Regions from separate parts of the Aerococcus sp. BD502 genome, predicted to be linked through region 2. Evidence: predicted binding sites of a transcription regulator. Region 2 holds the regulator's gene; the other holds the start of a gene.

Region 1 (7,989 bases), 480 kb from region 2:
GTGGGAGAAGCTTATGATAAAATTGGCCGCGTCTTAGATTTGCCTTACCCCGCAGGCAAACCCATGGATGAATTAGCACAAAAGGGCCAAGATATTTATAACTTCCCACGTCCGATGCTTGGCGATGGTAGCTATGATTTTAGTTTCAGTGGCTTGAAGTCGGCAGTGATTAATCACCTGCATAATATGAAGCAACGCGGGGAAAGTTGGGAGGCTGTGGATATTGCAGCGAGTTTCCAGGCGGCAGCCGTGGAGGTGCTTGTAGAGAAAACTTGCCAGGCTGTGCTGGAAAAACCGGTTAAGCAAGTCATTGTTTGTGGGGGAGTAGCAGCCAATCAAGGTTTGCGCCATGCTTTGACTCAACGCTTGTCTCAGGAAGCTCCAGAGGTGAAGGTAGATTTTCCTCCCATTAGCTTATGCGGTGATAATGCGGCGATGATTGGCGCCGCTGCTTATGAAAATTACCGGCAAGGCGACTTTGCAGATTTAAGTTTAGATGCGATACCAAGTTTAGACTTTGCCTAAGAAAAAAGCATGCCCCAACCTGTCATGGGGGCATGCTTTTTACTCATTCTCATAAGCTTCTAAGGTGAGGAAGAGGTCTTCCCAAGTGGCTAGCGCTTCTTGTAAGTTAGCTTTTTTTGCTTGGACATTTTCGTGATAGCCAGCAATTTTTTCCTGATCCGTGAAGATATCTGGCTGGGTCATCGCTTCTTCTAATTCCGCAATTTCTTCTTCTAGCTTCTGAATTTTTTCTTCTTGCGCTTGAATTTGCCGTTTCACTTTCCGCGCTTCCCGAGCACTATCTCGACTTTTTGAGGAGTTTTCTTTTTTCTTCGGGCTTCCTTTTTCTATGGGAGTGGTTTTTTGCGTGGCAGCCGCCCGGGCCTTTTCCTCGGCTTTTTTGTTTAAGTAGTAATCATAGTCGCCCAGGTAGAGTTTGGAACCTGTAGCGGAAATTTCTAGCACCTGATCCGCCAAGCGGTTAATGAAATAGCGATCGTGGCTGACAAATAGGATGGTGCCATCATAAGCATCGAGCGCTTCTTCTAATACTTCCTTGGAAGGAATGTCCAAGTGGTTAGTTGGCTCGTCCAAAAGCAAGAGATTATCGTGCTCAAGGGAGAGTTGGGCCAGTTCGAGCCGGGCTTTTTCCCCACCAGATAGGCTTCGCACGGTTTTCTTGACCTCATCGCCTGAGAAGAGAAAACGGCCGAGCAGGGTTCGTACCGCTTCTTCGCTCATGAGGGGGTGCTCGTCCCAGATTTCGTGGAGGACATCCTTTTTCGAGCGCAGATTCCCAAGTTCCTGGTCATAGTAGCCTACGCTGACATGGGCCCCGAAGTGGATTTTTCCTTGCCAGGCAGGAAGTTCGCCGATAATTGTTTTTAACAAAGTGGACTTACCGATCCCGTTAGGCCCGACCACTGCGACCACTTCTTCCTTCCTTAAATCTAAATTGATCGGAGCAGAGAGTAGAGTATCGTAGCCCACCCCCACTTGATCCAATTCTAAAACTTTTTGCCCGCTTTCCTGGGCCACGTGGAAATCCATGTGGGCTAACCGGCTAGCGGTCGTGGGCTTTTCTAAGCGCTCCATTTTCTCCAGCTGCTTACGGCGGCTTTGGGCCATTTTTGTGGTCGAGGCCCGGGCAATATTTTTTTGCACGTAATCTTCTAACTCGGCAATTCGTTTTTGCTGTTTTTCGTAGGCTTTTTCTTGCCGTTCCAAGCGAGCCGCTTTTTCTTTAAGGTAGAAGTCGTAATTACCGGCATAATGCTCAAGAGAACGGGCAGTCATTTCCACTGTCTCATTGGTCACGGCGTTCAGGAAGTAGCGGTCGTGGCTGACGAGCAGGAGGGCGCCATGGTATTTGGGCAATTCCTGCTCCAGCCAGTTCAAGCTATCGATATCTAAATGGTTAGTCGGCTCGTCAAGAATTAAAATATCAGGGGCTTCAAGGAGCACCTTGGCCAGAGCGAGCCGGGTTCGCTGGCCGCCGGAGAGGGTACTAATGGGTTGGTCATACATTTCTTCGCCAAACTGGAAGCCGTTCAGCACCATTTTAATGCGGGAGTCCACCGCATAGGCTTGCCGCACTTGAATTTTTTCTTGTAAGCGATCATAGCGGTCCAGGCTAGCTTGGTAGGCAACGCTTTTCGTAGCGTCGGCCAGTTCTGCAAGCTCTTCGGCGGCTTTTTCGGCTTTTTTGAGTAAGGCCAAGTCTTCCTTAAACACCGCCCGCATTTCCTCGTAGATCGTTTGCTCACTCATGAGCCCGCTGTGCTGGTCCATATAGGCAATGCTTAGGCCGCGTTTTTTGTACACCTGTCCCTCGTCCGGTTCGCTAAGGCCGGTGAGAATTTTAAGCAGGGTTGACTTGCCGCTGCCATTCCTGCCGATGAGGGCAATGCGACTATGGTTTTGGATGGTAATATTTAAATTGGCAAACAGTTCCTCCGCCCCAAAATAACGGGCGAGATTATTGCCTTGAAGTACAATCATGATTCACACCACATTTCTCTTAGTATGTTTAGTTTAGCATAGCCTAACCCCAAGGCTCGACCATTTTTGTTCAGAGATGTCTTATTGCCTAATCGCTTGGGTCTTGGTACAATACATGCTGAAGGTGGGGACTTGTCCCCGGTGAGAGGAGCGAATTATGAATAAAATTCCAAAAGCAACAGCCCGGCGCTTGGTTCTCTATTATCGCAGTTTGAAACATTTTAAAGCGCTAGGCTATTCTCGGATTTCTTCAGAAGAGTTGGGGGAAGCTTTGCAGATCGATAGTGCGACGATTCGCCGGGACTTTTCTTATTTTGGAACCTTGGGCAAGCGGGGCTATGGCTATGATGTTTTAGATTTGGTTGAATTTTTTAAGACGGTGCTGAGCCAGGATCAATTGACCGAAGTTGCGATTGTGGGGGTCGGCCATTTGGGCCAGGCCTTAATCAGTTATAATTTTAAACGCTCTAATCAGATTCATATTTCCGTCGCTTTTGACAGTGATCCTAAAAAAATTGGCAGCCAAATGCATGACGTGCCGATTTACAGCCCTGAGCAAATCGTTCAGGAATTGACCCAGCGAAAAATTACGACCGTTATCCTCACGGTGCCGAAAGAAGCGGCCCAAGACATTACTGACCGTCTTGCCGACGCAAATGTCAAGGGGATTTTAAATTTCACCACGGCACATTTGAATGTCCCTGTTTGGATGAATGTGCAAACGGTGGACCTCGCTAATGAACTGCAAACCCTCATCTATTATGTGAATCATCACTAGGAAAAGTCAGGTTAGTACCTGGCTTTTTTCTTAAAGGTCAAAAAATGTCAATAAAAACCTTGCTTTTTATGGGTAAATGGTCTAGTATAGGGAATAGGAATTAGCACTTGATCTAATCGAGTGCTAAGTGCATTAAGTTTCGAATTATGGAGGTTGTAAGATGATTAAACCGTTAAATGAGCGTGTTTTGGTGCAATTAGAAGAAACAGAAGAAAAAACGGCTTCTGGCATTGTTTTACCATCAGCTTCCCAAGAAAACCCTTTTATTGGAAAAGTTGTGGCTGTCGCTGAAGATACCGAAGATTTCAAGGCGCCAGTGAAGGAAGGCGACCGGATTCTTTTTGAGAAATATGCTGGGACCGAAATCAGCTATGATGGCGAAGATTATTTAGTGCTCAAGGCTAAAGATATTATTGCGGTTCTCGCATAAATTTAGCCAAAAATTGAGTTTAACTTTACTTTTCAGCTAGAACATTTTGAGGTGATAAATTATGACAAAGGACATTAAATTCTCAGATTCAGCCCGCCAAGCCCTCGTTAAGGGGATTGACACACTTGCTGATACGGTAAAAATTACCTTAGGGCCTAAAGGACGTAACGTTGTTTTAGAACAAAGCTTTGGCTCACCTTTGATTACCAATGATGGGGTGACGATTGCCAAGGAGATTGAACTCGAAGACCACTATGAAAATATGGGGGCTAAGTTAGTCGCTGAAGTCGCCTCTAAAACGAACGACGTGGCTGGCGATGGGACTACGACCGCAACCATTTTAACGCAAGCGATTGTTCACGAAGGCTTGAAAAACGTTACAGCAGGCGCTAACCCAGTGGGCATTCGCCGGGGGATTGACAAAGCAATTCGCAAAGCTGTTGCTGGCTTAAAAGAACACTCTGTTAAAGTTGAAGACAAGGAAGCCATCGCTAGTGTAGCTGCCATTTCTAGTGGTGACGAAGAAATTGGTGAATTGATTGCTAGTGCCATGGAAAAAGTAGGCGAAGACGGTGTTATCACTGTTGAAGAATCGAAATCCATCGATACCACATTGGATGTGGTGGAAGGGATGCAATTCGATCGCGGCTACCTCTCCCAATACATGGTAACGGACGATGAAAAAATGGAAGCTGCTTTGGATGATCCTTACATTTTGCTCACTGACCGCAAGATTACCAATATCCAAGATATTCTTCCATTGCTTGAACAACTTGTTCAACAAGGTAAGAGCCTCCTCATTGTAGCAGATGATGTTGAAGGGGAAGCTTTGCCAACCTTAGTCCTCAATAAATTACGTGGAACCATGAATGTTGTTGCCGTGAAGGCTCCTGGCTTTGGTGACCGTCGTAAGGAACAATTAGAAGACCTCGCCATCCTCACCGGCGGCCAAGTGATCACGGAAGATCTCGGCTTGGAATTGAAGGATGCGACCCTTAACCACCTCGGTCAAGCTGGCCGTGTTGTTGTCACTAAGGATCATACGACCGTTGTTTCTGGTGCAGGCAGCAAGGAACAATTGGAACAACGTATTGCCCTGATCAAAAAACAAATCGAAGACTCGACGTCTGATTATGACCGTGAAAAATTACAAGAACGCCTCGCTAAATTAGCGGGTGGGGTAGCCGTCGTTAAAGTCGGTGCTGCCACCGAATCCGAACAAAAAGAACGTAAGCTACGCATTGAAGACGCCCTTAACGCCACCCGTGCCGCCGTTGAAGAAGGCATTGTCGCTGGTGGGGGAACAGCTTACATGAACGTTCAAAGCGATGTGGTTAAATTACTCGACACGCTTGAAGGTGATGAAGCGACCGGTGCTCGCATTGTGGCCCGTGCGCTTGAAGAACCGGTTCGTCAAATTGTGGAAAACGCTGGCGAAGAAGGTTCTGTGATTGTTGAACGTATTCACAGCAAAGATCTCGGTGTCGGCTTAGATGCTGCGAAGAATGAATGGGTGAACATGATCGACGCGGGTATTGTTGACCCTACCAAAGTTTCGCGTTCAGCCTTGCAAAATGCTGGCTCCGTGGCAGGTCTTATCCTCAGCACAGAAGCTGTTGTCGCTGATCGTCCTGAAGAAAAAGATACACCAGAAATGCCTGCCGGTAATCCAGGAATGGGAATGTACTAAAATTAGCCCTTCCTAACGCCTAGTGCTTCGGCACTAGGCTTTTTTTGTGGGTAAAAAATGACGCGCAAAAGGAAGGGATGAGGGCGGGCAAGTAAAGGTCTTCAATTTAATTGATTCTTTCTTGATCGCTTAAAGTTTTTTAAATTTTACTTGCCAAGGAAAAATAAATAAGATACATTGAATGCAGTGCTTATTGACAGTAGATAGGAGTGTCGGTAAATGAATTTGGCGAGTTTTCTCGGTTTGCTGGGAGGTTTAGCTCTCTTCTTATATGGCATGCAGATGATGACGAATGGCTTGGAGATGGCCGCTGGTGATCGCCTGCGCGACATTCTAGAGCGCCTGACAGCAAATCGCTTTGTCGGTGTTCTCGTGGGAGCTTTAGTGACTGCCTTGGTCCAGTCTTCCAGTGCGACTACCTTAATGATTGTTGGCTTTGTTAATGCGGGTATTATGCAGCTGAAAAATGCTGTGTGGCTGATCATGGGAGCCAACATCGGGACGACCATTACTGGGCAGTTAGTCGCTTTGGATGTGACCACACTAGCCCCTATTCTGGCCTTTGTCGGGGTGGCCTTGATTTTCTTCATCAAAGATAAAAAGATCAATGCCTTTGGGACCATTTTTGCGGGTCTTGGGGTCTTATTTATTGGGATGAATATGATGTCTGATGCTATGGCGCCCTTGCGTTCCAACCCTAATTTTGTCAATATTTTAACTTATTTTGAAAATCCCTTCTTGGGGATCCTTGTGGGTGCTGGCTTTACCGCTATTATTCAGTCTTCTTCTGCCTCTGTAGGGATTCTTCAAGCCATGGCCCTGAGCGGAGTGCTGGGCTTACCGCAAGCGATCTTTATTTTATTCGGACAAAACATTGGGACCTGTATCACCTCTGTCATTGGCGCGATTGGCTCAGACACGAACGGCAAACGTGCGGCGGTCATCCACGTGATCTTCAATATTATCGGGGCGGCCTTATTTGTTTTGATTACCTTAACCACACCTTTTACTTCGGTGATGATGAAATTGACGCCCAATAATCCGGCTGCTCAAATTGCTAACGTGCACACCATTTTCAATGTGGTGACGACCCTTGTCCTCTTGCCCTTTGGCTATCATTTGGTGAGTTGGGCCAAGCATTTAGTCCCCGAAAAGCCGCAACCTGCTGTGCCTAGTGTGGTGGAATTCTTAAATTTTGACCTGTTAGACCAAGATTTCCACTTCGGGAGTAACGCCTTGGCGATGACGCAATTGTTCCGCGAAGTGCAACACATGTTGGAACTGGTGACTTTGAACCTGCATGAAACTTTTCAGATTGTGATCGCTTTTGATGAAGAAGTTTTTATGGCCATCCATGACCGGGAAAAATCAATCGACCAACTGAACCGGGCCATTATCTCTTTCACGTCACAAATGATGGCCAATGAATTACCGCAATCGGGCTTATACTCGAGTGGCCTCTTCCTAAAAATTGCCACCGACTTGGAGCGGATTGGGGACCATGCCATTAACTTGTGCGACTTGGCCGAAGAGTTGCATGACCAAAACCGCAGTTTCTCTGAATTTGCTGAGCAGGAATTGCGGGAGATGGACCGCTTGTGCCAGGAAACCTTGGGGCTCTTACACATTGATGATTTGGATCACTTCTCGCATATTATGGAAGCTGTGCACGAATTGGAGAATGAAATTGATGAGGAATACGCCGCTTTTGAACGCAAGCAAATTGACCGCCTCAGCAGTGGCAAATGTACCATTGAGAATAGCATTAAATACTCCAAGATTCTCACAGACTTCGAGCGTATCGGCGACCATTGCTTAAATATTGCGAAGAACTTTAACGTGATGAAGCACTCTGTCAATACCTTACGCACCCATGAAAAATTACAGACCGAAGCCTAAAATTTGGCCTAGCTGCGTGCTAGGCTTTTTTGTTTACCAGCGTATTGTTTGATATTACGGTTTTGAAGTATTAAAATGGAAAATGAGAGATATAAAGTAAAAAAGGAGAGATAATGATGGTCAAATATGGTGTTGTTTTAGGTTCTATTCGGAAAAATTCCTTTACCGAAGCCATTGCTAAGGGCTTAGTCAAAGGCTTGCCGGCAGATGCTGAGGTCACTTTTATTGATACCAGCCACTTGCCCGTCTACAACCAAGACTATGATGAGGAAGGCGAGCCGGAATCTTATGCGCCCTTTAGAGCCCAAGTGGCTGAGCAAGATGCCATTCTTTTTGTCACACCTGAGCACAACCGGAGCGTGCCGGCTAGCTTAAAGAATGCCATCGATATTGCTTCCCGTCCCTATGGTGAAAATAAATGGGCCGGTAAGCCCGCCTTAGTGGCTTCCCAATCCACCGCGGGGATTTCTGGTGCGATTGCTAATCATACCTTGCGCCAATCCCTGGTTTTCTTAGACATGCCGGTGATGCAACAACCGGAACTCTACATCGGCCACAGTGATGATTTAGTCACGGATGGGGAAATTAGTAATGCGGACACGGCGAAATTCTTGAAGAGTGCTGGCGAGGCTTTTGTGGCCTTTGCCGATAAATTTATCGACAAAGCTTAAAACTGAAGTAAATAAA
Region 2 (7,989 bases):
AATCAATAAAATGGATAAGCCGACTGCTGATCCTGCTCGAGTGAAACAAGAGCTCATGGAGTATGGCCTCGTTTCTGAGGAATGGGGCGGAGATACTATTTTTGTGGAAATCTCAGCCAAAAAAGGTGAAAACATCGATGAATTATTAGAAATGCTGCTACTCGTCGCCGAATTAGAAGAATACAAGGCCAATCCTGATCGCTTGGCGCTCGGCTCTGTCATTGAAGCCCGCCTTGATCCCCATCGTGGCGCAGTAGCGACCTTACTTGTCCAACACGGAACCTTGAAGGTGAGCGATGCTATTGTTGTGGGTAATACATATGGTCGTGTGCGAACCATGGTAAATGATCAAGGGAAGAAAATTGAAGCAGCTGGCCCTTCTAGTCCTGTTGAGATTACAGGTTTGAATGATGCACCCTCGGCAGGCGATCGCTTTGTCGTGTTTGAAGATGAAAAAACAGCGCGTAGTGTCGGTGAGGAGCGTGCTAAGAAGGCGCAGGAAGAACGCCGTCAAGCCACTACCCATGTGACCCTCGATAATCTCTTTGATACGATCAAGGAAGGGCAAATGAAGACTGTGAATGTTATCATTAAAGCTGATGTTCAGGGATCGGTGGAGGCGCTCGCTGGTAGTTTGAAGAAAATTAAATCGGATGATGTTAAGGTTGATATTGTTCATCAAGCTGTTGGTGGCATTAACGAAAGCGATGTAACATTGGCGTCTGCCTCGAATGCTATTATTATTGGCTTTAACGTTCGTCCTACGCCACAAGCCAAAGTTCAAGCTCAGACGGAAGGTGTTGATATTCGCCTTCACAATGTCATTTATGACGCTATTCAAGAAATTGAAAATGCCATGCTTGGTCTTTTAGATCCAGAGATTGAAGAACAAGTCACTGGTGAAGTAGTTATTCGAGAAACCTATAAGGTATCCAAAGTAGGAACCATTGGCGGTGCTTATGTGAATAGTGGTGTGATTAAACGGAACAGTAAAGTACGAGTTTACCGGAACAATGTTTCGATTTATGATGGTGAGCTCTCTTCTTTGAAAAGGTATAAAGATGATGCTAGCGAAGTAACGAAAGGCTATGAATGTGGTTTAATGATTAAAGACTTTAATGATATTAAAGTCGATGATATTATTGAGCCGTATGAGCTCGTTGAAGTTAAGAAATTTTAAGAAAAGGTGGTAGCTATGTCAAAGTACCGCGTAGAACGCATAGCAGAACAAATTTTAAGGGATGTCACGGACATTGTTCAAAAAGATGTCAAAGATCCTCGTGTCCAGCAGGTTAATTTCACGGATGTTAATTTAACTGGCGACATGCAGTATGCAACGATTTTCTATTCAACCTTAAAAACAGATGCCGAAACGAAAGCCACGGCGGAAGAAGGCTTGAAAAAAGCTTCCGGCTTAATTCGCTCTAAATTAGCCGAACGCTTGCAGCTTTTCAAGGCACCTGAAATTGAGTTTAAACGTGATGAATCCATTGAGTACGGCGCTCACATTGATGCCTTGCTGGAAAAGATTAAGCACGAAGACAAAGATTAAGCCATAATCACGTTTTAGAGCCTGCGGTAAGGAAATATTCTTTACTGACAGGCTCTTTGTTGTGGTATTTATAGCTAGCTTTAGTTTAGTAATTATTTTCTGCATGCTATAATGACTAAGAATATGACAAGATAAGCGGGTGATAAAATGAATGGGATTATTTGCTTATGGAAGGAGCGCGGGCTAACGAGCCATGATTGTGTTTAACAGCTACGCCGACTTTTGCATACAAAAAAAGTGGGCCATGCCGGTACTTTGGACCCCACGGTGGCGGGCATTTTACCGATTTGTGTCGGCCAAGCTACACGACTAGTCGAATACCTGCAAGCTGCTAAGAAAACTTATACTGGCGAAATTACCCTAGGCTTTCAAACGGAAACCGAAGATCTGGAAGGTGAAACTGTGGCTCAGGAAGCCATTAATGAACCTTATTCGGATGAAAGAATTCAAGCTGCCGCCAGGCATTTAGAAGGAGAACTTGTCCAAATTCCGCCGATGTATTCTGCTGTTAAAGTGAATGGGAAGCGGCTTTATGAATATGCTCGCCAAGGTCTGCCAGTGACGCGCCCAAAGCGGCATGTTCACATTGACGAATTCCTCATTACTTCGCCTAGCCATTACAATGCTCACAAGAAACAGCAAAGCTTTGCTTTTCAAGTCACCTGCAGCAAGGGAACTTATATTCGGACTTTAGCTGTACAATTGGGGCAGGAATTGGGTACGCTCGCTACCATGACTCAACTCACACGGATTGGGGCTGGTTCTTTTAACTGTGAGGACGCCAGCACCTTAGAGGAAATAGAAGGGCAAATTGCTGCTGGCCAAACCACTTTCCTTAGGCCTATGAGCTATGCGCTAACTCATTTTCCCATCTGGAAGGTGCCCTTGGAGCTCCAATTCGGTGTCAAAAATGGTCAAGTTCTGCCTTTAGAGGTTCTGCCTGCCAAGCTTCGCTGCCAATTACCTGTGCAGGCCTGCTTTAAAGGGAAAGTTTTTGGTATTTATAAAAAACATCCGGAAAAACCTCATCAGATTAAACCGGAAAAAATGTTTCCAGGAGGTGCAGAATGAAAACAATTCGCTTACACCACCCATGTCACAGCTTTAAAAAGGAGCCCGTTATTTTAGCCTTAGGTTTTTTTGATGGTGTTCATCGGGGCCATCAAAAACTTTTAAAAGTGGCGCGTGAACTTGCTTTTAAAAAGGATTTGCCGCTGGCGGTGCTTACTTTTGATTGTGCACCCGCGACCATGCATGAACCCCTTGATATTAAGCAGTTTCAATATCTAACAACCATTGCCGAAAAGGAAAAGCTCATGAAGTATTTTGGCGTTGATCGGTTGTATATCATGCAGTATACCAGCGCCTTTTATCAACTTTCTCCTCAGGAATTTGTTGATCAATATGTTGTCGGCTTGGGTGCTGATACAGTCGTGGCCGGTTTTGATTACACCTTCGGGAAAGCCCAGTTTGCTAATATGGACACATTACCGCAGTTTGCTAAGGGCCGCTTTCACATTATTACAGTTCCTGAAGTCGTTTTGGGTGAACATAAAATTTCAACACGACGACTCAAAAAAGCCATCACCACAGAACCGATTCAAGTCATAAACATGAGCCTAGGCTATCCCTATTTTAATTTGGGACGTGTGATACATGGAAAAAAAAGAGGGCGTAAGCTAGGTTTTCCAACAGCCAATCTGGCCATTGCTTCTCAATCTGTTTTGCCTAAAATAGGTGTCTATGCGGTTGAAGTGAAGGTTAATCATTCCTTATACATGGGCATGGCCTCTATCGGTCACAATCCGACGTTTGAGTCGGGGGGACAGAAAACCGTTGAAATTAATATTTTAAACTTTTCAGAAGATATCTATGGGGAGGAATTGACGGTTTACTGGCACCAGTACTTACGTCCTGAAGAAAAATTTCAAGGCCCCCAACCTCTAATAGCCCAAATGAAAGAAGATCAAAAAAATGTTCAGAGCTATTTTGAAGATCGCCTTGCTATCTACCCACACATAGACGCCTAATAGATTAAGGAGGTTATATGGCCAAGGCAATTTATATTCATATTCCTTTTTGTAGCCATATTTGCTATTATTGTGATTTTAATAAAGTATTCTTGGAAGGCCAGCCCGTCGATGATTATATAGAAGCCTGTTGCCATGAGTTTGGGCTTTATGCCGAGGAGTTGGCGGCAGAAGAAATTAAAACGATCTATGTGGGGGGAGGGACGCCTTCCACTTTGACGAGTGCACAGATTGAAAAATTATTTACGGGGCTTAAAAAATATACTCATTGGTCACCCAATATTGAAGTGACGTTTGAAATGAACCCTAATGATATTACCACTGAATTACTGAACACTTTAAAGCAGTGTGGGATCAATCGGCTGAGTATCGGTGTGCAAGCTTTTGATAATGCCTTACTCAAGCGTATTGGCCGGCAGCACAGTGCGGAGGAAGCCCTAGAGGCTTTACAAATTGTTAAAGCTTCTTCCTTTACGAATGTTTCCATCGATTTAATTTTTGGCCTGCCACGGCAAAGCTACACGGAATTTGAGCAAACACTGGATATTGCCTTCCGGCTGAACCTTCCTCATTATTCCATTTATTCGCTTATTTTGGAAAATAAGACGGTTTTTTACAATCTAATGCGCCAGGGCAAATTAAATTTACCCACGCAAGACGAAGAAGCGGAAATGTTTCAGCTGGTTATCGCTCGTATGCAAGCTGAAGGCTTTGATCATTATGAAATTAGTAATTATGGTAAGCCGGGCTATGAGTCCAAGCATAATTTAATTTACTGGGCCAATGAGGAATATTTTGGCTTTGGTGCTGGAGCTCATGGTTATTTATCCGGAAGACGCTATCAAAACTTTGGCCCTATCCAACACTATTTGCAGGGGATTCGCTCAGGCTCCGCTGTATTAAGGGAAAAGGTATTGACCAAAGCAGAGCAGATTGAAGAGGAGATGTTTCTTGGCCTGAGAAGGCGCAAAGGGGTTGACTTGGACCATTTCGAAGCTAAATTTAAGCTAGATGCCGAAGAACTATATGCCGAGCAAATTGCTCGCTTAAAAGAAGAAGGCCTACTCATGCAAAAAGGCCGGCAAATTGCCTTAACTCCTCATGGTTTATTCCTAGGTAATGAAGCTTTTCAAGAATTTTTACTCACGTAGAAAAAAGCTCAATGCCAAACAGCTGATTTGTTGGCATTGAGCTTTTATTTTTAACAACAGATCGACTTTACAAGAAAATTTCCTTTAATATTTCGTAACTGCGTAGGCGTTTTTCAAAAGGGAAAATCGGGGAGTAAATCATTAATTCATTAAAGCCGAAGCGCTCCTCCTCATCCGTCATTATTTTTTCAATGCTTTCCGGATCGCCTTTAATTAAGAAGCGATTCTCGTAAGCCTCTTCTAAGATATTTTCTTCTGCTGGGGTAAATTGATAGTCCTTAGCCTCCTCAGGTGTGAGTAAAGGATTTGGACCAGAACCTACTTGATTGACACGCTGAACTTCAATAGGTTTGGCGAGGTAGTTAGCTTCTTCTAGGGAATCAGCTGCAATAATTTGATAACTGGAGATAATATAAGGCTCCGTAAAAAAGGAACTGGGTTGAAAAGCATTACGATAGGCGTCAAAAACTCCAGGATCATTTTTGACGCCAAAAAATTTAGCGAAACTATAACCTAGGCCGAAGTCCCCAGCCTTTTTAGCAGAATTTCCCGTCGCTCCTAGTAGCCAGGGCAAGGCTTTAGTTTCAGGATTAGGGGTGACTTTCACACGACTGAGTATGGGGTCCTCTTTGGCCTCCCCCTCTAATAGGGCTAAAATTTTTTCTACGCGTTCATATTGATCGCTGGTTTTAACTTGCCGTCCCTCCGCTAAGGCTGTAATGGCATAATTCCCGCCACCAGCGGCGCGGCCGAGACCCAAGTCGACTCGTCCCGGTGCTAAGCTTGCTAACGTATTAAAAGTTTCGGCTAGCTTATAAGGGGCATAATGCATAATCATGGTGCCACCTGTCCCCACTCGGATTTGCTCTGTTTTAGCAGCGAGATAAGCAGCTGTAATTTCAGGTGCGGAACTTAAATGGTGGTCCATGCTATGGTGCTCGGCCATCCAGTGGCGGTGGTAACCCCAGTGATCCAGATGTTTGGCAAGGGTTATAGTATTAGTGAAGGCTTCTTCTTCATTGGCAGCTTTATTTATCGTAATGAGATCATGAACAGAAAGTCTCATTTGAATTCCTCCCTTAATAGTACTCTCTCTTATCATAAGATATCTTCTGCAAAAGTTCGACTATAAGTCTTTAAAAGCACTAGTTCTTACGCTGAAAATAAATCTTGACTAACATTGACATTCCCAAAAAACCATGATAACATATAGACATTAGCAGTTAGCCTCATCGAGTGCTAAAAGGGGTGAATAGGATGTTAACGATGCGCCAAGAGCAGATATTACTTAGCGTCATTGAAAACTATACACGCTTAAAGGAACCTGTTAGTTCAGTTGCGGTTGCCCAAACTTTACCTTTTAAAGTGAGTACAGCGACAATCCGCAATGAGATGGTTAAATTAGAAGTTGCTGGACTGCTAACGAAGGCCCATATCTCTTCAGGACGCATTCCGACAGAGTTTGGTTATCGGTATTTTGTCAATTATATTTTGCCCAAGCAGGCGGGCTATATTGACCTCGGCTTGAGTGACGAGCATCAGCATCGGATTGATGAGATTTTTGAAGCTTCCTATCTGCAATTGCCTGATCTCATGGCCCAAGCGACGGAGACACTTGCCGAATTAACTAATTTTGTGGCGATCACGATGGGGCCTAAATTATCTCAACATAAACTTATTGGCTTTCAGTTAGTTTTACTTAACCCTTACAAACTCATGTTGGTTTTGGCTACCGATCAAGGTGTGGTTGAAAATCAAATTATTTTACTTCCCGGTGCCATTTCCCATGAGGCAATTGATCAACTGACTCAACTTGTCCAAGATAGATTTATCGGTCAATGCATTCAGGAAATTGCCCCCGAGCTAAAGAAAACCTATTTTGACTATTTGGATAAGAATTTTCAAAGTCTCCTGCAACACGATTTGCTATTTGAACCTATTATTCAAAAAATTAAAGAGCAGCGTGTTCAAGTGGAAGGGGAAGAGCGTTTGGTTCGCTATCTGCTGGAAGCTGATTTAATTGATCAAATTGAAGGCTTGTATCAGTTTTTAGGGGACATCTCCCTGGTGACCGACTTACTTTCTACGCAAGTCGAGGGGATTGAAATCCGTTTTGGGAAGGAACTCCAAGATAAACGTTTAGAGAATTTTACTCTGGTCACGAGCTCTTTACAAGCTTTGCAAAATGATGATAATGTAAAACTAGCGGTGTTAGGTCCAGAAACGATGCCTTACTTGCATGTCACACGTCTCTTCCAAGGGATTCGGACAGCAATTAGTCAGCATATCGTGGACTATTTAAGACAGGAGGATCGCAAATTTGGACAAAAATGATAACTTAAAGGAAGATCAAACAAGAGAAGAAAATGCAGACGAAAAAACAACGGAAAAGCAGGAGCTTTCACCCTTAGAGGAAGAAAATGAAGAGCTTAAGGCAGATCTAGCCAAAAAGGAAGATCAAGTTTTGCGCTTGTCTGCTGAAATCCAAAATATGAATCGTCGGCAAGCCAAAGATCGGCAAGATCGTGAAAAATACCGTTCGCAAGCTCTGGCTACGGCACTGCTTGATTCCTTGGATAATTTAGAGCGTGCCTTGCAAATTGATAGTACGGATGAAGCCTCTGAAAATCTCAAGAAAGGGATTGAGATGGTGCACGAGAGTGTATTGGAAGCGATGAAACGAGAGGGGATTGAAGTGATCAATCCAGTAGGCGAAAAATTTGACCCTAACCTTCATCAATCTGTCAGTGCTGTGGATAAGAACGAGCAGTACGAACCGGAAGAAGTTGTTGAAGTTTTTCAAAAGGGCTATCGGTTAAAAGACCGTGTATTGCGACCAGCGATGGTTATTATTGCCCAGTAATTACATTTTATTATTAAGGAGAGGATAATATGTCTAAGATTATTGGTATTGACTTAGGAACCACAAACTCAGCAGTTTCTGTATTAGAAGGTGGAGAGCCGGTTATTATTCCTAACCCTGAAGGCAACCGGACGACCCCTTCTGTTGTATCCTTTAAAGATGGTGAAACGCAAGTTGGGGAAGTGGCAAAACGTCAAATGGTAACCAACCCTAATTCTGTCGCTTCGATTAAACGTCACATCGGCGAAAAAGGCTACAAAGCCCATGCCAATGATAAGGATTATTCACCTGAGCAAATTTCAGCTTACATCTTACAATACCTCAAAGGCTATGCTGAAGATTACCTAGGAGATAAAGTCACTAACGCAGTGATTACTGTCCCTGCATACTTTA

What was found. Region 2 encodes HrcA, which represses chaperone genes, less so after heat shock. Its sites were predicted from a motif close to TTAGCACTCNNNNNNNNNGAGTGCTAA; they were not measured.
Region 1: the regulator HrcA is predicted to act here: its motif matches at 3,384-3,410, upstream of WF803_RS01950 (co-chaperone GroES).

The regions. Positions count from the first base shown of each region.
Region 1 is NZ_CP147972.1:400,142-408,130, reverse strand. Features, by position in the region: gene tsaD (tRNA (adenosine(37)-N6)-threonylcarbamoyltransferase complex transferase subunit TsaD) at 1-525, shown strand, start outside; gene WF803_RS01960 (ABC-F family ATP-binding cassette domain-containing protein) at 565-2,505, opposite strand; gene WF803_RS01955 (redox-sensing transcriptional repressor Rex) at 2,663-3,283, shown strand; gene WF803_RS01950 (co-chaperone GroES) at 3,444-3,713, shown strand; gene groL (chaperonin GroEL) at 3,775-5,403, shown strand; gene WF803_RS01940 (Na/Pi cotransporter family protein) at 5,623-7,302, shown strand; gene WF803_RS01935 (NADPH-dependent FMN reductase) at 7,419-7,973, shown strand.
Region 2 is NZ_CP147972.1:1,765,381-1,773,369, forward strand. Features, by position in the region: gene infB (translation initiation factor IF-2) at 1-1,180, shown strand, start outside; gene rbfA (30S ribosome-binding factor RbfA) at 1,196-1,552, shown strand; partial or broken gene truB (tRNA pseudouridine(55) synthase TruB) at 1,772-2,623, shown strand; gene ribF (riboflavin biosynthesis protein RibF) at 2,620-3,582, shown strand; gene hemW (radical SAM family heme chaperone HemW) at 3,600-4,733, shown strand; gene WF803_RS08460 (MsnO8 family LLM class oxidoreductase) at 4,801-5,799, opposite strand; gene hrcA (heat-inducible transcriptional repressor HrcA) at 5,991-7,067, shown strand; gene grpE (nucleotide exchange factor GrpE) at 7,054-7,596, shown strand; gene dnaK (molecular chaperone DnaK) at 7,626-7,989, shown strand, end outside.